Linked DNA regions of Caldalkalibacillus thermarum. The protein of the gene in region 1 interacts with the protein of each later gene in a pairwise test. Links are inferred from orthologs where the notes say so. Each region holds a gene or a part of one and is shown in the gene's direction. Other genes may lie near its edges.

Region 1 (10,633 bases):
GAGCGGGAAGCCCGCTTGATGAAAGCGGTCGTTCAGCGCAACGTTCTCCCCTTTGACGTGCGGGTCCGGGATCAGCTGAGGGCCAAGCTCCTGAAAGCGATGCTCGTGTCGTTGCTGTACCAATGAGGTGTTGAACAGGTTAAATTTCCCATGATAACAAAGGAGTGGGTGTCATGCACTGCCAAGAGTGTGGTGAACGTCCGGCCACTTTACATTTCACCAAGATCGTTAACGGACAGAAGACGGAGATTCATTTGTGCGATGTATGTGCCAAGGATAAGGGAGAAATGCTTCCCGGTTTCAACAACAGTTTTTCAATTCATAATTTGTTATCCGGATTTCTTTCCTTTGATCAGCCCAGCGGGACTGGAACGACCTATGCCCATCCCTTGCGCTGTGACCGGTGCGGGCTAACCTATGCCCAGTTTTCCAAAAGCGGGCGTTTTGGTTGCGCTCACTGTTACCGTGTCTTTGGGGACCGGCTGGAGCCGTTATTCAAAAAGGTGCATAGCGGCAATGTCAGCCATCACGGTAAAATCCCGCGCCGTTCGGGATCGCGCTTGAAAATGAAGAAGGAAATCGAGCTTAAAAAACAAAAATTGCAGCAAGCGGTAGCCAATGAAGAATTTGAACTGGCCGCTAAGCTGCGCGATGAGATCCGCGAGCTGGAGAAACAGTTGGTTCAAGAATGAGGAGGGGCGAGGCATGTCACTGCAACGTTTTATCAATCAAGCTCTGAGTGATTGGATGAAAGGGGGCGGTCCTGACCAGGATATTGTCATCTCAAGCCGCATCCGTCTGGCCCGCAATTTGACGGACATCCCTTTTCCTATGATTGCCACCCGGGAACAGCTGGAAAAAGTGGTTTCCAAAATGGAAAAAATACTAGAAAGAAGCAAAGATAACCAGGCGTTGGGCAACCTGGAACTTTTGCGCATGGAAGATTTGAGTTCCCTGGAGAAAAAAGTGCTGGTGGAAAAGCACCTGATCAGTCCCCTTCTGGCTGAGGAAGCAAGGGCGGGAGCTGTGATTTTAAGTGAAAATGAATCGATCAGCATTATGCTTAATGAAGAGGATCATCTGCGCATCCAGTGTCTCTTTCCTGGCTTTCAGCTGGAGGCAGCATGGACCCAGGCCAACAGCATCGATGACTGGCTGGAGATGAATGTGGACTTTGCGTTTGATGAGAAGCGGGGCTACCTGACCAGTTGCCCAACCAATGTGGGCACGGGTTTACGGGCTTCGGTAATGGTCCATCTGCCCGCTTTGGTCATGTCCAAGCAAATGAACCGCATTTTGCCGGCCATCAATCAGCTGGGGCTGGTTGTACGGGGGATTTACGGTGAAGGCAGCGATGCACTGGGTAACATTTTCCAAATTTCCAACCAGATCACCTTGGGTCGCTCAGAAACAGAGATTATTGAGGATCTAGGCAATGTCGCCATGCAATTGATTGAGCAGGAGAGACAGGCACGTAAGCAGCTTCTGGAATCTTCCCGTGTGCAATTGGAGGATAAAATCTTCCGTTCCTATGGTATTCTGGCCAATGCCAGGGTGATAGAGAGCAAAGAGGCCATGCAGCGCTTGTCCGATGTGCGGCTGGGAATTGATCTAGGTTTGATTAAAGGAGTTTCATCCACCATTATGAATGAACTGATCGTATTGACCCAGCCTGGATTTTTGCAGCAATATGCCGGACAGATGCTGTCCCCTGATGAACGGGATGTGAGAAGGGCAAAATTAATTCGTGAGCGCTTATTAACAACATAACAAAGATAACATACCCAATAAAAATAAACCCCAATGGAGGTGTTTGCTGATGATGTTTGGTCGCTTTACAGAACGAGCCCAAAAAGTATTGGCTTTAGCTCAAGAGGAAGCGATGCGTTTGGGTCATAACAACATCGGCACCGAGCATATCTTGCTTGGCTTGGTTCGCGAAGGGGAAGGGATTGCTGCCAAAGCATTGCAAGCGTTAAATCTGGATATGGAAAAAATCCGCAAAGAAGTGGAGACGCTGATCGGCAGGGGAACGCAGACAACGGGCAACATCCATTATACCCCCCGGGCCAAAAAGGTGATTGAACTGTCGATGGATGAAGCCCGAAAACTAGGTCATACTTATGTGGGAACGGAACATGTGCTCTTGGGGCTGATCCGTGAAGGGGAAGGCGTGGCCGCCAGAGTATTAAACAATTTGGGGGTCAGCCTGAATAAAGCCAGACAGCAGGTGCTGCAATTGTTAGGCTCCAATGAAGCCATGGCTGCAACCCCTCAAGGAGGGCAGGGTGGAGCCAGTACGCCTACGCTGGATAGCCTTGCCCGTGATCTGACGGCCATTGCCAAAAATGATGAGCTGGATCCTGTGATTGGACGGGACAAGGAAATTGAACGGGTGATCCAGGTGCTCAGCCGCCGGACCAAAAACAATCCGGTGCTGATTGGTGAACCCGGTGTAGGTAAAACGGCGATTGCCGAAGGACTGGCCCAGCGCATTGTCAACAATGAAATCCCGGAAACTTTGCGCGGCAAACGGGTGATGACCCTGGATATGGGCACAGTGGTAGCTGGCACCAAATATCGCGGGGAATTTGAAGACCGCCTGAAAAAAGTGATGGATGAAATCCGCCAGGCCGGAAACATTATCCTGTTTATTGACGAGCTGCACACCTTGATTGGCGCCGGCGGAGCGGAGGGTGCCATTGATGCTTCCAATATCCTGAAACCGGCTTTGGCCCGCGGAGAACTGCAGTGTATAGGAGCCACCACTTTAGATGAATATCGCAAATACATTGAGAAAGATGCAGCCCTTGAGCGCCGTTTTCAGCCCATCATGGTAGATCCGCCGTCTATCGAAGATACCATTTTGATTCTCAAAGGCTTGCGCGACCGTTACGAAGCGCACCACCGGGTCAAAATTACCGATGAGGCGATTGAACAGGCGGTGAAGCTGTCTGACCGCTATATTACGGACCGCTTCCTGCCCGACAAAGCCATCGACTTAATTGATGAAGCAGCCTCCAAAGTGCGGCTCAAATCCTACACAGTGCCGCCCAACTTAAAAGAGCTGGAACAAAAGCTGGAGGAGGTCCGCAAGGAGAAGGATGCTGCTGTCCAAAGCCAGGAGTTCGAAAAAGCAGCTTCCCTGCGCGATACAGAGCAAAAGCTGCGTGAAGAATTGGAGAAAACAAAGAACGAGTGGAAAGAGAAACAAGGTCAAACTGATTCAGAAGTGACAGCAGAAGACATTGCCGACATTGTGTCCAGCTGGACAGGTATCCCTGTCAAAAAACTGGCTCAGGAAGAAAGCGAACGTTTGCTCAATATGGAAGAGATTCTGCATGAGCGGGTGATTGGGCAAGACGAAGCCGTTAAAGCGATTTCCAAGGCGATCCGCCGTGCCCGGGCCGGCTTGAAAGATCCTAAGCGTCCGATTGGCTCCTTTATCTTCCTCGGGCCAACTGGTGTAGGTAAAACAGAATTGGCCAAAGCATTGGCTGAAAGTTTGTTTGGCGATGAAAATGCGGTCATCCGCATCGACATGTCCGAATATATGGAGAAACACACGACTTCCCGTTTAATTGGCTCGCCCCCGGGTTATGTGGGCTATGAAGAAGGCGGACAACTGACGGAAAAAGTGCGCCGCAAACCATATTCGGTCATTTTGCTGGACGAGATCGAAAAAGCACACCCCGATGTCTTCAATATCTTGCTGCAGGTCTTGGAAGACGGCCGCCTTACCGATGCCAAAGGGCGTACAGTTGACTTCAAAAATACAGTGATTATCATGACTTCCAATGTTGGGGCCGAACTGTTGAGGAAAGGCACGACCCTGGGCTTCCAGGCTGAAAATCGGGAGCAAAATTATCAAAACATGAAAGAAAAAGTGATGGGTGAACTAAAGCGCATGTTCCGTCCAGAATTCCTCAACCGGATCGATGAAGTGATTGTATTCCATTCACTGGAAGAGGAACACTTAATGCAAATTGTGGATTTAATGGCCAAACAGTTACAAAAACGCCTGAAAGAGCAGGACATCGAATTCACGCTGACTGAAGAAGCTAAGCGGCATATTGTCAAGGAAGGCTATGATCCACAGTATGGCGCCAGACCTTTACGCCGGGCCCTGCAGCGGATGGTGGAAGACCGTCTGTCTGAGGAGCTGTTGCAAGGAAATATCAGCAAAGGGGATTCTGTTGTGATTGATGTGGAAGATGGGCAGTTGAAAGTGTTGAAAAAAGAATCGGTGCAGTAAGACCGGAACGCGGTGTGTAAGGCGAGGTGAACACTCTCCTTATGCACCGCACCAAATTCGGTATTTGCCACCCAGCTTTGGCTTTTGCCGGCTCACAGCCTTGGCAAAAGCCAGGTTTTCTTTATTTAAGTTTGTGAAAGTGATACATTTAACATAAAGAAATGAAATATAGACATGATACATATTCGGGGGAACAGAATGTCAAAGAAAAAATTAACCTTTGTTTGCCAGGCGTGCGGATACGAGTCTCCTAAATGGATGGGGCGCTGCCCAGGATGTCAGACCTGGAATAGCATGGTTGAAGAACGCATACATTCTGTACCATGGGCTGCTGGAAAGGGTGTGGCTTCCATATCCAAAAATGCGAGCCCCGTCCCCATTACCCAGATCAAAGCGGAGGAAGCTCCCCGCTTGCCCACAGGGGTGGGTGAATTTGACCGGGTGTTGGGGGGCGGCGTGGTTCCTGGCTCCCTCGTGCTGTTTGGCGGTGATCCCGGCATTGGCAAATCCACATTATTATTGCAAATTTCAGGTATATTAAGTGAACAGGGTCATCGTGTATTATATGTTTCAGGAGAAGAATCTCTCAAACAAACCAAGATGCGTGCGGACCGGCTCGGCATTGAGTCAGCTGAGCTTTTCATCTTGACGGAAACCCACATTGATGAGATCGAACGGCAGATTGACCAGGCAGAGCCCAAAGTGGTCATCCTTGATTCGATCCAAACGGTGTATCATCCTGAGGTGAGTTCCACTCCAGGCAGTGTGGCCCAAGTGCGTGAATGCACGGCAGTGTTAATGCGAGTGGCCAAAAGTAAAGGCATTGCCATCTTTGTGGTCGGCCATGTGACAAAGGAAGGCGCCATTGCGGGGCCAAAAATACTGGAACATATGGTGGATGCGGTCATCTATTTTGAAGGCGAGCGGCATCACACATACCGCATTTTGCGTGCTGTCAAAAACCGTTTTGGTTCGACCAATGAAATCGGCATTTTTGATATGCAAGAGTCTGGGCTCGTGGAAGTGGTCAATCCGTCGGAACTTTTTCTGGAGGAACGGGCCCATGGTGCAGCAGGTTCCATTGTGGTGGCCAGCATGGAAGGAACCCGGCCTGTGCTTGTTGAATTACAAGCATTGGTGACACCGACCAGCTTTGGTACGCCGAGACGCACAGCCACCGGTGTTGATCATCATCGCGTGTCCCTCATCATGGCCGTGTTGGAAAAACGGGTTGGCCTTTTATTGCAAAATCAGGATGCTTATATTAATGTGGCCGGTGGCGTCAAGTTAAATGAGCCGGCCCTGGACTTAGGCATGGCCATTAGCATTGCCTCCAGCTTCCGGGAAAAACCGACCAGTCCTTATGATGTCGTTATTGGTGAAGTGGGTTTGACAGGAGAAGTAAGGGGTGTGTCCCGTATTGAGCAACGCTTGACAGAGGCCCGCAAATTAGGGTTTAAACGGGCCATTATTCCCTATAAAAATACCTTAGGCTGGGAACTGCCAGAGGGCATTGAAGTCATTGGGGTACAATCGGTTCAAGAGGCGATTCAGGTTGTGCTAGAGGGGGAGACAAGATGACAGAAAAAGAAAAACAAGATCAAACGGCTGCCGTTTTAAAACTGGTGGCTCCCGGAACCCCGCTCCGGGAAGGACTGGAGAATGTTTTGCGAGCCAAAACAGGCGCCCTCATTGTGATCGGGTACAGCAAAGAAATGATGAACATCGTGGATGGCGGCTTTTCCATCAATTGTGAATTTACGCCGGCCAACTTGTATGAACTGGCCAAAATGGACGGCGCTATTATTTTGAGCAATGATGTCAAGCGCATTTTATTTGCCAACACCCAGCTTGTCCCTGATTCGTCCATTCCGTCCCGCGAGACTGGAATTCGTCATCGCACGGCGGAACGGGTCGCTAAACAAACAGGCCATTTGGTGATTTCCATTTCCCAGCGGCGCAATGTGATTACGCTGTATCAAGGTAATTTCCGCTATGCTCTCAGAGACATTGGTGTGATTTTAACGAAGGCTAATCAAGCCATTCAAACGTTGGAAAAGTACAAGGCCGTGCTTGATCAGGCCTTGACCAATCTAAGCGCCCTTGAATTTGAAGAGCTGGTCACCTTGCATGAAGTGGCCATGGTCATCCACCGCATTGAGATGGTGTTGCGTATTAAAGCGGAAATTAACCGTTATATCCACGAATTAGGGACTGAAGGCCGTCTCATCAGCATGCAGCTTGAAGAATTGGTGTCCAACGTTGAAGAAGAGGTATATTTATTGTTAAAAGATTACTGCCGCAATCAGGATGAAGATCCTGCCCGCATTTTAAATGAGTTGAAAAAATTGTCCTCAGATGAGCTGTTAGAAAACAATGCCATTGTCCGTTTGCTGGGTTATTCTCCCCATGTCAATGTGCAAGAGGAACCGGTCTCACCACGGGGCTACCGTATTTTGCATAAAATCCCCCGTCTTCCCAGTGCGATTGTTCAAAATTTGGTGGATAAGTTTGAAGCGCTCTCCCAGGTGATGATGGCCTCTATTGAAGAGCTGGATGAAGTGGATGGGGTAGGCGAAGTCCGGGCCAGAACAATTAAAGACGGTCTCATGCGCATCCAGGAACAAGTGTTTATTGATCGTCATATCTAACCTACAAGGTGGGACAAATCATGCTAACCAGAAGTATTCCTAGCCTGTTTACATTGGGCAATTTATTTTTAGGGATTTTGGCGATTCTCCTGGCGATCCAGGGTGAACCCCGTTATATTGACTATGCTGCTATTTTAGTAATCGTTGGTATGATTTTGGACGGATTGGACGGCCGCGTGGCGCGCATGTTGAATGCGGCCAGTGAGTTTGGCAAACAACTGGACTCATTATCTGATATTGTCACTTTTGGTGTAGCCCCCAGTGTGATCATGTACCTGGTGGTTTTGCATGAACTGGGCCCATGGGGTATTGTGGTTACGGCTTTATTTCCCATTTGCGGTGCGTTAAGGCTGGCCCGGTTCAGTGTCCAGCCTGGCATTCCTGGTTTTTTTATCGGCTTGCCCATTACTGCCGCGGGGGGTGTCTTGGCCACCTTTGCTCTGTATCATTCCGTTTTTCCGCCTTTGTTTTTACCCATCGGCATGATCATTTTATCGTTCCTTATGGTCAGTCGAATCAAATACCCCAATTTTAAAAAAGTGGGTGTGCCCAGGGCCGCCTTCTGGATTACACCTATCATCATCGGGGCTGTGGCTCTCTTGGCCTATCGTTTCCCATCCGAATTTCCCAAAATTGTCTTTATTCCCTTGGTGTTATATGCGGCTTACGGAATTAAAAAAAGCTTGGAAAAAAGTTGGCGCCAGAAAGCACACAAGAGGCGGGGCAAGCGGTTGGGACGCCGCTGAGCGTCAAAAAGGTTAAGACTTTTTGCCTAGGAGAGGTTGACGACAGGGAATTATTTATGATAACATCTTTATTTTATTTGACAATTTATATGCCATGTGATATCCTAAATTTGGAATCTGTCATCACTTTCATGTCATCTTCTGGGGTCTCATCAACGGCAAAAGGCCAATGAAAGACTCATGCGTCCCTATGGGCGCATTTTTTCAAACGAAACGAATAATATTTTTAAAACGAGGTTTCAAATTGGTGATTTTGTTAATAATGGATAGAAGGAGGTGACACTGATGTTGAAACGAATGATCCAAGTTTTTCTTGCCTTTGCCGGTGCTATTTTGGGCTATTACTTTGGGCCACAAGTGATGGCGATGTTAGAAGCACTTTTAAATCTGGGCTTATCTGATTCATTGCTGGAGCAAAATGTGGTCAATGCAATTATTTATGCGCTTTTAGGTGCGGTTTTATTTGGTTTATTATCAGTCTGGTTGGCCGAATATTTGGTTAATGTGATGCGCTGGGCCGAAGAGCGTCTGTTAAAGACGCCTGTGGCTGATTTGTTTTTTGGAGTCATGGGCCTGATTGTTGGACTCTTGATTGCGTTTCTGTTGAGTTTTCCCTTTAATAATATTCCGGTAGCAAGCCAAGTGTTGCCGGCTTTGTTTGCCATCTGTTTCGGCTATATTGGCTTTCAAATAGGGTTTAAAAAGCGGGATGAAATGATTGGCCTGTTTACGCTGGGGCGCTTAGGCAAAGAGAAGAAGGCAGGCAGCCCTGTGGCAGGAGAACACAAAATACTGGACACCAGCGTGATTATCGATGGACGTATCGCTGACATTTGCCAAACAGGATTTATAGAAGGAACCATTGTCATCCCCGGGTTTGTCTTGGAGGAATTGCAGCATATAGCTGATTCTTCTGATGACTTGAAGCGGAACAGAGGGCGCAGAGGATTGGATGTGTTGAATCGCATCCAAAAGGAAAAGACGGTCAAAGTTCACATTTATGAAGGCGACTTTGAGGATATACATGAAGTGGACAGCAAATTGATCCGCCTGGCCAAAGTGTTGAATGGCAAAGTGGTGACCAATGATTTTAACTTGAACAAGGTGTGTGAATTGCAAGGCGTTCCGGTGCTGAACATTAACGATTTGGCCAATGCCGTCAAGCCGGTTGTGCTTCCCGGTGAAGAACTGACGGTACAGGTGATCAAAGACGGAAAAGAGCAGGGGCAGGGCGTGGCTTATCTGGACGACGGCACAATGATCGTGGTGGAAGGTGGCCGTGAACATATCGGCAGCAAGATTGACGTGATGGTCACCAGTGTGCTGCAAACATCAGCAGGGCGGATGATCTTTGCCAAGCCAAAATTATATGAAAAGGCCTTATAACATGGTGGAAATGATGGCTGTTGCCCGGGCAACAGCCATTTTTCGCTGTTGGTTGGGAATCTCTTTTGCTACAATATAGTCATAAACATGGTGAAGCCTAGGAAGGAGCAAGGGATGAAGGTCAGTGCTGTCATTGTGGCTGCCGGAAAGGGAAAACGCATGGGTCTGGGCAAAAACAAAGCTTTTTTGGACCTGGAAGGGAAGCCCTTATTGGTACATACATTAAGCAGATGGCAACGCTTTAGTTGCGTCACAGACATCACGGTTGTTGCCGGTGAAGAAGAGTTGGGTTTGGTCAAGGAACTGATCAAACAGCACCGCTTGAGCAAAGTGAGGCACGTTGTTGCCGGCGGCAGGGAACGGCAGGAAAGCGTGTTTTATGGCCTCAAAGCCCTGGGCCAAGAACCACCGGATGTAGTCTTGATTCATGACGGGGCCCGTCCGTTTCTGGCCGAAGGCTATGTTCAACAGGTTGTAGATGCGGTCCAGCGTTACGGGGCAGCCATTTTGGCCGTGCCCGTTAAAGATACAATCAAGGTGGTTGACAATGGCCACATTGCCTCAACCCTGGACCGTTCCAAGCTGTGGGCGGCCCAAACACCGCAAGGGTTTAAGTATGCTCTGATTGTCAAAGCCCATGAAGAGGCCAGACGCCAACAGCGGGAGGCCACAGATGATGCGGCCTTGGTGGAGGCCATGGGCCATGCTGTCTATATTGTGCCGGGAAGCGAGTATAATATAAAATTAACAACGCCTGAAGATATTGATCTGGCCCGATCCATACTAAAGAGGAGTGAAGAAGCATGAGGATCCGCATTGGGCAGGGCTTTGACGTGCACCAGCTGGTTGAGGGGCGCCCGCTCATCATTGGTGGCGTCCACATCCCCTATGACAAGGGCCTCAAGGGCCACTCGGATGCCGATGTTTTATTGCACGCCATTAGTGACGCCATATTGGGGGCCATCGGGGAAGGGGATATCGGCCGTCATTTTCCGGATACTGATCCCGCTTATGAGAACGCTGACTCTTATGAGCTGCTTGTGAAGGTATGGCAGCTGGCCCGCGAGAAAGGCTATGTTCTGGGCAATGTGGATGCCACGATCATCGCCCAAAAGCCGAAGCTGGCGCCCTATATTCACCAGATGATCAAGCGGGTGGCTAGCGCTTGTCAGGGTGAAGAGTCTCAGGTTAATATTAAAGCAACAACCACCGAAAAATTAGGTTTTTGCGGACGGGAAGAAGGCATTGCTGCCCAGGCCGTGGTGCTTCTGATCCAGGCACCTTGACTTTGTTCCTGATGGAAATGCTATGATTATATGTTGGAAGGTGAAGATAATGACGAAACAGGTCAGAGTGCGTTATGCGCCCAGCCCCACGGGGCATTTACATATAGGAAATGCCAGAACAGCGTTATTCAACTACTTGTTCGCCCGCCATTACAAGGGTCAATTTGTGATCCGCATTGAAGATACCGACCGGAAGCGCAACGTGGAAGGCGGGGACATCAACCAGCTGAAGTACTTAAAATGGCTGGGAATCGATTGGGATGAAAGTATTGACAAACCCGGCCCCTATGGTCCCTATCGGCAAAGCGA
Region 2 (9,798 bases), on another replicon or contig:
AAAGAGAAGCTCATCACCTGGTTGAAACAGTATCCCGATATTTCAAGTGCACAGATCCATGATTGGATTAAGGAGAGATATCCTGACCTTACGGTCGGTGAAAGTACCGTCAGGTGCTATGTTAGTCAACTGAGAAAGGAGTATAGCATTCCAAAAATAAAGACGACTCGGCAATATGAAGCGGCCCTCGACCCGCCTATGGGACAACAAATGCAAGTTGACTTTGGTCAGGTCACCTTCAGAAATACGTTTCATCAACCTCAGAAACTGTGGTTTATGGCTTGTGTATTATCCCATTCCCGTTACAAATTTGTGTATTGGCTGGACCGTCCCTTTACAACAGCAGATGTCATTCAGGCTCATGAACAAGCTTTCGCCTTTTACGGCGGTCTTCCTCAAGAAATTGTTTATGATCAAGACCATCTCATCTTAGTGAGTGAAAATGGTGGAGATCTTATTTACACAAAAGAATTTGCCAATTATCTGAAGCACAGGGCATTTAAGGTTCGCATGTGCCGCAAAGGAGACCCGGAAAGCAAAGGAAAAGTGGAAAACGTTGTTGGCTATGTGAAAAAGAACTTTACCCGTCACCGGACCTACTACAATCTGGCCCAATGGAGTGAAGACTGTCTGGCCTGGCTTGAGCGAACAGGCAATGGCAAAGTGCATCAGACAACCAAAAAAATACCGGCCGAAGTGTTCCAACAGGAACGTCTTTACCTTCGCCCGGTCCAAGAAAAATACTATATCAATCAAGCTAAGGCCAGTATAACAAGAGTTGTCCGAAAAGACAATACCATTCTTTATGCCGGGAACCGCTACTCGGTCCCTCTAGGGACCTATGATGACAAGGGTAAAAGAGTTGGACTAAAGATTCAAAACGATACCCTGACCATCTACGACTGGGAAACAGGCGAAGTACTTGCCCAACACGCGATTTGCCACGAAAAAGGCAAGTTGATTCAAAATACGAATCATAAAAGGGACCGCAGCAAAGGAATTCAAGCATTAATGCAACAAGTGGCCGGGCGTTTTCCAGAACCGGATCAAGCCACCCTCTTTTTGAAAGAAATCTATCAGCGGAAGCAGCGTTATATGAGAGATCAATTGCAAAAGATACAGGAAGTCATGAACAAAGCCAACCCTCATTCTGGAGTGATTGGACAAGCTTTAGCCTACTGTCTGACATACCAACTGTACAGTGTAGAGCCTCTAGCGATGCAGTGCAACATTTTATGCAACAAGCACAGAGACAACAAGCACACCATCATGAACATCAACCTGAGATCAAACCCACCATGCTCGGACATCAATCACACTCGCAAGTGAAAGCAGACATTCGAGATCCTCAAGTTTACATTCGTATCCTGGAGGGAGAGAGGCTATGTCAGAAAGCTTAGTGCAATTGAAACACAGCTTGAAAACACTCAAATTGGCCTCCATCGCCGAAGTGATTGAGGAACAACTGATGGAAGCCGAAACAAATGGATTCAGTTATCAACAGTTTCTGACGAAACTGTTGGGATACGAAATACGCAAGCGGGAAGAAAAACAATTGGCCAAACGGCTCAAGTGGGCCGGCTTTCCTGTCCACCAATCCCTTGATGAGTTCGACATTAGCGCCCAGCCTGCCCTAAGCCGGCAGCAATTTCAACAGTTGCGTGAACTCTTATGGATTGAACAGGTTTATAACCTCATCTTATTGGGCCCGCCGGGGGTGGGTAAAACTCACCTGGCCATTGGCATAGGAGTAGAAGCGATTCAGCAAGGATACAAAGTCAGCTTTGTGACCATGGATCATTTAATCCAGTTGCTGCGTACCCAAGAAGTAACAAGAAGCGCCCAAACCAAATTGAAAAGAATCACTCAGTCAGATCTTGTCATCATTGATGATTTGATGTTCATAGCCATCAACCGGCATGAAGCCAATCTTTTCTTTCAACTCATCAACAAACTCTATGCCCAATCATCTGTGATCATTACCTCTAACAAAGGACCGGAAGATTGGGGAGAGTTATTAGGTGATCCGGCCATTACCACAGCCATTCTGGACCGGCTACTCCATAAAAGCGAGGTGATTCATCTCACCGGTGACAGTTATCGTTTGAAATACAGGAAAACCATATTTGGAAATGACTAGGTGCTCAAAATTATTTAGCGAAAATTGTTCAATTGTACTTGACGCTCACAGTCTACAAGCTTTTTTGTTGAATATATAAAGTAGGATTATGTTTTGAGGGGCTTACGGCATGTTATCGAAACGAAATAAAGACGCTCGGTATCAGCTTGAAGTGGTTTCTATTGATGATTTGGTCCCGAAGGATCATTTAGTTCGAAAAATCGACCAAGCCATCAATTTTGACTTTATTTACGATTTGGTTGCTGATTATTATTCACCAGACAATGGACGCCCAAGTATAGACCCTGTGGTGCTTATTAAAATTGCTTTAATCCAATATTTGTTTGGTATTAAGTCTATGCGCCAAACGATCAAGGAGATTGAAACGAATGTGGCCTATCGATGGTTCTTAGGTTACGATTTAACGGAAAAAATTCCGCACTTCTCAACCTTTGGCAAAAATTATGTTCGTCGTTTTCAAGACACTGACCTGTTTGAAACCATATTCTATCGTATTCTGAAAGAAGCTGTAGAGCATGGCTTTGTTGATCCGGAGGTCGTCTTTATCGACTCTACCCACGTTAAAGCTCATGCCAATAAAAAGAAATTTATCAAGAAGAAAGTCAGAACTGAAACCCGGCGCTATCAAGAGCAACTCATGAAAGAAATTAACGAAGATCGGGTGAATCGTGGAAAAAAGCCTTTGGCTCCCAAGACAACAACTGAAACAAAAGAAGTTAAGGAAAGTACAACGGATCCTGAGAGTGGTTATTTTGTTAAGAATGAAAGGAAAGGTTGTTTGCTTATTCTTATCACACGGCTTGTGACAAGAATGGATTTGTTTTGAGAGCCGTTGTAGAGCCTAGTAACATCCACGATAGCCAGGTCTTTGCGGACCTTTTTGAAAAAATTAAAACTCAGATAGGAAAGCCTTCAACTGTTGCTCTTGATGCGGGTTATAAAACGCCACACATTAGTAAGATGCTCATTGATGATCATATCCGTCCTGTTATGCCCTATACACGCCCCCAAACGAAAAAAGGATTCTTTCGAAAACATGAATATGTTTATGATGAGTATTATGACTGTTATATTTGCCCGGCAGGGCAAACCCTTGAGTATTGTACAACCACCCGTGAAGGATATCGCCAATATAAATCTGATCCAGAGTTTTGCAAGAATTGCCCGATGCTCTCACAATGTACCCAAAGTCGAGATCATACAAAAATTATTCATCGGCATATTTGGCAGGATTATCTGGACGAGGTAGAGCATTTGAGGCTTACCAATGAAAACAAGAAAATATATGCAATGTGCAAAGAAACAATTGAACGCGTATTTGCTGATTTAAAGGAGAAGCATGGCATGCGTTGGACTACCCTTAGGGGTAAGAAGAAAAACACGATGCAGGCGATGCTTGTTTTTGCTGCCATGAATATGAAAAAGCTGGCCACGTGGAAGTGGAGAACCAGCGGTTCTCTTATTTTTTTGCCTTCATTTACAACAAACCCCCTTCTGAACCTTCGGTTCAAAAGAGGTTTGTCTTCAGTCTGAATATTAATTTTGATGTTATTTTACTTTCTGCACATCATAGGTATCGTTGTTTGACTTGGTTCGGCTCTCATGTTGGTCTATATACTGCGGTCGTTAAAGCAAACTGAAAAAGGCGAAGAATTATTACACTATCTTTTGACGCGGCTTAAACGTTGGGTAAATACTATCCTCTTACCTTCTGCGCTCATCGTTCTCATTTCGGGAGTAGCCATGATTGTGCAATTTAATCGGGAAACCCTTCCTTTTTATTTGCTTTTCATGGAGCAATTTGGATATCAATCTGATGGTTATATATAAGAGTACCCTTTAGTTGAGACAGGGGTACTTTTTTACTTTTTAGTTACCAATCTTTGCAAGACGGACAAGAGATCACCATTGGCCAGACGAAGGTATCCAAATTAATGTTTGAAGAAATGGTGAACTGAAGGAGTTTTTTGACTTATCCTGCAGTGCCTCCCGCGTTAGTCCGTTGGTGATTACCCAAATGCCTCTCGGGCATCTGTTTGTTCACCGCAATATTGCGAATCAGGTGCATCCAGAGGATGAAAGTTTTTCTGCGAGCCTCTACTATGCACTTAAACATTTGAAAGTGAAGAAAATCGTGATTCAAGGTCACACTGGCTGCGGTGGGTTAACCGCTGCTTGGCAAAATAACGATGAGCCACAATGGCAAAAATAGTTAAACCACATTCGTGCAGGACTACCGAAAGATGGTGAATATAGCATTGATGAACTGGCCAAGATTAATGTGTTCCAACAAGTGGAAGAACTTAAACGTCATCCTGTCTTTCAACAGTGCGGCAAAGGAGTCGAAATCATTCCGTGCTTGTTTCATCTTGAAACAGGTGAATTAGAATGTTTAAGTGCTGTATCTGGGCATGATGAGATAAAGGCAGCTAAAGAGATGACTAATCAACTATTTTTTTAACAAAATCCATTGACACATATACCCCTATTGGTATATTATAAAATTACCCAAGGGGGTATAATCGTAACAAAAATTAAGAAGGAGTTGTTGACGATGAGTATACAGGTGATGGCGGCGGATCAATTGGCCCGTAAAGTGATGGACAGAGAACCACTGTTTATCCTTGATGTCCGCAACGAATCCGATTTTAACGATTGGAAAATTGAAGGTCACGCTGTCGAAACGTTAAATATCCCTTATTTTGAATTGATTGATGATGTTGAGCGTGTCTTGGAGAAGTTGCCGGAGCAAAAAGAGATTTTAGTGGTCTGCGCCAAAGAAGGTTCTTCTAAATTTGTGGCCCAACAGATTGTGGAAGCAACCGGACGCGATGTTTATTATCTTCAAGGCGGCATGAAAGCATGGAGTGAACATCTGGAGCCGGTCAAAATTGGTGATCTGGCTCACGGGGGTGAATTGTACCAATTTGTCCGCCTCGGCAAAGGATGTTTGTCGTACATGATTGTCTCTGACGGAGAAGCCGCAGTGGTCGATCCGTTGCGTATGATCGACACCTATGAGCAGTTTGCCGAGCAGAAGAAAGTGTCCATCACTCACCTTATTGATACGCATTTGCATGCCGATCATATTTCGGGCGGACGCCATCTGGCCCAGAAAGTGGGGGCCACTTACTGGTTGCCACCCAAAGACGCTGGTGAAGTCACTTTTAGCTACCAACCTTTGCAAGACGGACAAGAGATCACCATTGGCCAGACGAAGGTAACCATCCATGCCCTGCACTCTCCAGGCCATACGATTGGCAGCACCTCTTTGATCGTAGACAATCAGTACTTGTTGACCGGTGACATCTTATTTGTCGACTCGATCGGCCGACCGGATCTGGCCGGCAAGGCCGAAGATTGGGTCGGTGATTTGCGGCACACGCTTTATCATTTATATCGGTCCTTAGATCCAGATTTAATCGTTTTGCCGGCGCACTTTGGTAAAATCACGGAAATGAATGAAGATGGCAGTATTTCGGCTCGCCTGGGTGACTTGTATGCCTCTAACCAAGGCTTAAACATTGAAGACGAAGCTGAGTTCAGAAAGACGGTCACGGAACAGCTGCCCCCTCAGCCCAACAGTTACCAGGAAATCAGACAGACCAACATGGGCAAGCTGACTCCCGGTCCTGAACAGCAGACTGAAATGGAGATCGGTCCCAACCGCTGTGCGGTACATGACCGTTAATAAGTCCTTGGTTAAGCGGAATAGAGAGGAGTGCATGTAATGGCAGAATTCAAGAAGACGACAATCATCGTTTTCAGCGGTGATTTGGACAAGGCGATGGCCAGCTTTATCATCGGTACAGGTGCGGCAGCAATGGGAAAGGAAGTGACCATGTTTTTCACCTTCTGGGGTTTGAACATTTTGCGTAAGGAGCAATACGTTCATATTGACAAACCTTTTCTAGATAAAATGTTCGGCAAAATGATGCCCCGTGGTCCGGAAAAATTAGGTTTATCCAAAATGAATTTGGGCGGTATGGGTGCGAAACTGATGAAAAAAGTGATGAAAGAAAAAAACATCACCTCTTTGAAAGAGCTGATCGAGTTGGCCCGGGAACTGGACATTAAATTGGTGGCCTGCACCATGTCCATGGACGCTCTCGGGCTCCACAAAGAGGAACTGATCGATGGCCTTGAATTTGCCGGCGTGGCACACTATTTGTCTGAAGCAAACGAATCCAATATCAACCTGTTTATTTAGCTTTATTAAGACTCGTTTTACAATAATATCAACTGACAGGAGGAATGCACCATGTCGATCAAAGCGGATAAAGTGCTGGATTGCCAGGGATTGTCATGTCCCATGCCTATCGTCAGAACGAAAAAAGCAATAGAAGAGCTGCAACCGGGCCAGGTGCTAGAAATTCAAGCCACCGACCGCGGTTCACTGGCTGACCTTCAAGGATGGGCCAAAAGCACGGGACACCACTATTTGGGGACCAAAGAAGAAGGGGATGTGCTTATCCATTATGTGCGCAAAGCCGATCCTGGTGAAGTGAAGCCGGAGACGAAATTCCCACATGTCATCCCAAACGAAGAACTGGCCCAGATGCTGAATCAGGAAGATGTAACTATTCTTGATGTGCGCGAGCCGGCCGAATATGCCTTTGGTCACATTCCTGGGGCGCGATCCATTCCCCTGGGTGAACTGGAAGACCGCCTGCAGGAACTCAATCCGGAAGAGACCATTTATGTTGTCTGCCGGACCGGCAACCGTAGCGATATGGCTGCCAAAATACTGGCTGACAAAGGCTTTAAAAAGGTGTTTAATGTGGTTCCGGGCATGTCTGAATGGAACGGACCCACGGAAAAGGAAATTTAGCCATCTATTCTGATTGAGATGTTACCATGACTGAGAAGGAGGAGAAGATCTGTTGCGTAGTGACAAAGTTCTGGATGCTACCGGGCTGTCCTGCCCAATGCCTGTGGTCAGAGCCAAAAAGGCGATTGATACCCTGTCAACCGGTCAAATACTGGAAGTTCATGCCAGCGATAAAGGAGCGGTTAAAGATATTCCATCCTGGGCTAAAGCATCAGGGCATGAGCTTATTGAGCAAAAAGAAGAGAACGGTTGTTACAAGTTCTGGATAAAAAAAGGATAACTTCCTTCTACACTCAGCGGCTGACCCCGGCCTAACCACAAGGGGGTCAGCCTTTCTCTGCAGATGAGCGATCTCATTGTTTAGCGATCTTTAAATGAAAGGCGGACGTGTGCATGAGTAAACAGTGGATGCCAGGTTTGAGTCAGCTCATCCCTTATCAGCGGGAACATTTGAGTGGTGATTTGACCAGCGGACTGACTGTGGCCGTCATGCTCATTCCCCAGGGATTGGCCTACGCCATGTTGGCTGGTGTTGATCCGGTCATCGGGCTTTATTCAGTCACCATCCCTTTGCTGGTCTATGCACTCTTTGCTTCTTCACGCCATTTGGCTGTCGGACCAGTCGCCATGGTTTCTCTCTTGGTTTTCAGCGGTGTATCGGCGCTGGCAGAACCGGGAAGCCCTCAATTTGTGGCTTATGTCCTGTTGTTGTCACTGTTGGTTGGGCTGATCCAGTTGGTGATGGGGGTGATGCGCCTGGGGTTTTTGGTCAACTTTTTGTCCCATGCTGTGATCAGTGGCTTCACGTCAGCGGCCGCCATCGTTATCGGTTTAAGTCAGCTGAAACATCTGTTGGGGGTTCCATTGGCTACACATGAGTATACCCATCAATTGATCCTGGAAGCGATCGGGCGTTGGAGGGAGATTGATCCCATCACCCTGGCCCTTGGTTTGGGCAGTATCGCTCTATTGGTGGTGCTGAAGCGGGTCACTCCCCGTCTGCCCGCACCCATTGTGGTCGTCCTGTTGGCTGTGGTGCTGATTCGCTTTTTCAATTTGGATCAACACGGGGTCAGCATCGTTGGAGATGTTCCCCGTGGTATTCCAGGATTTTCTGTGCCGGATTTGAGTATGGAAGCAGTGCAATTGTTGCTGCCAACTGCATTTACAATCGCTTTGGTTGGTTTCATGGAATCGATTGCCGTAGCTAAAGCGATTGCGGCCAAGGAAAAATACAAAGTGGATCCTGATCAGGAGTTGCGGGGCTTGGGTCTGGCCAATATTGCCGGTTCATTTTTCTCTTCCATGCCAGTAACAGGTGGTTTTTCTCGGACGGCAGTCAATTACCAGTCCGGAGCCAAAACCGTACTGGCTTCCATCGTCACCGCTGTGCTGGTCATCATGACGTTGCTCTTTCTGACACCTCTATTTTATTACTTGCCTCACGCGGTGTTGGCTGCCATTATCATGGTGGCGGTCTATGATTTGATTGACGTGCGGGAAGCGTTGCACCTTTTTAAGATTAAACAAAGTGATGGCTGGATATTGCTGATCACTTTTTTCAGCACGCTGTTGATAGGGATCGAGCCAGGTATTATGATTGGTGTAGCTGTCTCACTTCTGCTCTTTATCTGGCGAAGTGCCTATCCTCACGTGGCTGAACTGGGCTACTTGGAGCAGGACAGGGTCTTTCGCAACATCCGGCGCTATCCAGAGGCCAAAACGTTTAAAAATGCTCTGTTACTTCGAGTGGATGCTTCCCTTTATTTTGCCAATATGGCCTTTTTAGAAAATAAATTAGAGCACTATAGTCAAGAGCGGCCTGAACTCCAATGGATCGTGATGGACATGTCCGGCGTCAATGATATGGATGCTGTCGCGGTCGATGCGCTGGAAGCTGTGATGGACAATTTGAAACAGCGGGGCATTCGCTTTGCCTTTGCAAACATGAAGGGGTCGGTTTTAGATGTGGTGCACCGAGCCAACTGGAACAATAAAGTGGGCAAACATCTTTATTACATGTCTGTGGCTGAGGCAGTGGAAGATTTGGGTTTGCAATATGCCCCTTAGACAGGCGGCGGCTCCGGACCGCATCAATGTGATATCTTTGTGATGGGCGGGAGGTGAAATCATGAAGTATACTAATGATATGAAAAACCGTCTCAAACGGGTGGAAGGACAAGTGCGCGGCGTGTTGAGAATGATGGAAGAAGAGAAGGATTGCAAAGAAGTGATTTACCAGCTGACTGCCATTCGTGCAGCCCTGGATAAAGCAACGGCCTATATCATCGGGAAGAATATGGAACAGTGCATGTTGCAGCAGATGGAAAAGGGCGAAAGCGCAGACAAGGTGATTCAAGAAGCGATTCAACTGCTGGTGAAGAGCCGTTAAGAACTGGGGCAATTTGAGATACAGAAGGTGAGATTTTGATAATGAATGAGAGTGTGATTATCGGTCCGCTGGTAATACCCGTCAACTTTGTGAGTTATGGTTTAGCTATTTTTGCTGTCCTGCTCTATTATCTCAAATGGCACACAGCGGTTGCAGACAGGGAGAAGAGGTTGAGTGCTGATATCTTGCTCAGTGCGTTTTTCTATGCTTTACTGGCCTGGAAGCTAAGTCCGCTTTTGTTCAGACCTCTGTTTTTTCTGCAAGATCCAGTACTCCTGCTATTTTACCGGGGTGGGTACAAAGAGCTGTGGGTGGCTGTTCTGGTTTTCAGTGTTTACTTGCTCTTTAAAACGAAAAAACAAAGTCTCCCTCTTGTCAATCAGCTTAATCTGTTGATCCTGATTACAATTGTGGCGGGTTTCATCCAATCAGTGT

Evidence for each region.
Region 2: the proteins of clpC (region 1) and IEW48_RS01145 interact in binary tests that used the Escherichia coli proteins (3 or more experiments, as listed by UniProt). The link is inferred for Caldalkalibacillus thermarum from one-to-one orthologs.

Annotation. Positions count from the first base shown.
Region 1 is NZ_BMKZ01000012.1:55,697-66,329, reverse strand. What follows is about bases 1,445-4,537. They hold clpC (ATP-dependent protease ATP-binding subunit ClpC), read left to right. Parts: upstream 1,445-1,819; coding sequence 1,820-4,255; downstream 4,256-4,537. Other genes in these bases: radA (DNA repair protein RadA), read left to right, coding at 4,454-4,537; mcsB (protein-arginine kinase McsB), read left to right, coding at 1,445-1,770. Outside these bases: IEW48_RS06735 (CtsR family transcriptional regulator), read left to right, coding at 1-126; protein-arginine kinase activator protein McsA, read left to right, coding at 174-692; more of mcsB, read left to right, coding at 706-1,444; more of radA, read left to right, coding at 4,538-5,836; DNA integrity scanning diadenylate cyclase DisA, read left to right, coding at 5,833-6,906; pssA (CDP-diacylglycerol--serine O-phosphatidyltransferase), read left to right, coding at 6,927-7,652; IEW48_RS06700 (PIN/TRAM domain-containing protein), read left to right, coding at 7,938-9,038; ispD (2-C-methyl-D-erythritol 4-phosphate cytidylyltransferase), read left to right, coding at 9,153-9,845; ispF (2-C-methyl-D-erythritol 2,4-cyclodiphosphate synthase), read left to right, coding at 9,842-10,324; gltX (glutamate--tRNA ligase), read left to right, coding at 10,374-10,633. UniProt on the Escherichia coli protein: Part of a stress-induced multi-chaperone system, it is involved in the recovery of the cell from heat-induced damage, in cooperation with DnaK, DnaJ and GrpE. Acts before DnaK, in the processing of protein aggregates.
Region 2 is NZ_BMKZ01000002.1:694-10,491, forward strand. What follows is about bases 5,836-8,637. They hold IEW48_RS01145 (sulfurtransferase TusA family protein), read left to right. Parts: upstream 5,836-7,023; coding sequence 7,024-7,251; downstream 7,252-8,637. Other genes in these bases: IEW48_RS01135 (DsrE/DsrF/DrsH-like family protein), read left to right, coding at 5,871-6,350; IEW48_RS01140 (sulfurtransferase TusA family protein), read left to right, coding at 6,402-6,971; IEW48_RS01150 (SulP family inorganic anion transporter), read left to right, coding at 7,365-8,637. In the rest of the region: istA (IS21 family transposase), read left to right, coding at 1-1,329; IS21-like element helper ATPase IstB, read left to right, coding at 1,385-2,140; IEW48_RS16945 (carbonic anhydrase), read left to right, coding at 4,158-4,352; IEW48_RS01130 (MBL fold metallo-hydrolase), read left to right, coding at 4,695-5,831; more of IEW48_RS01150, read left to right, coding at 8,638-9,041; IEW48_RS01155 (metal-sensitive transcriptional regulator), read left to right, coding at 9,103-9,363; IEW48_RS01160 (hypothetical protein), read left to right, coding at 9,405-9,798. UniProt on the Escherichia coli protein: Involved in thiosulfate metabolism.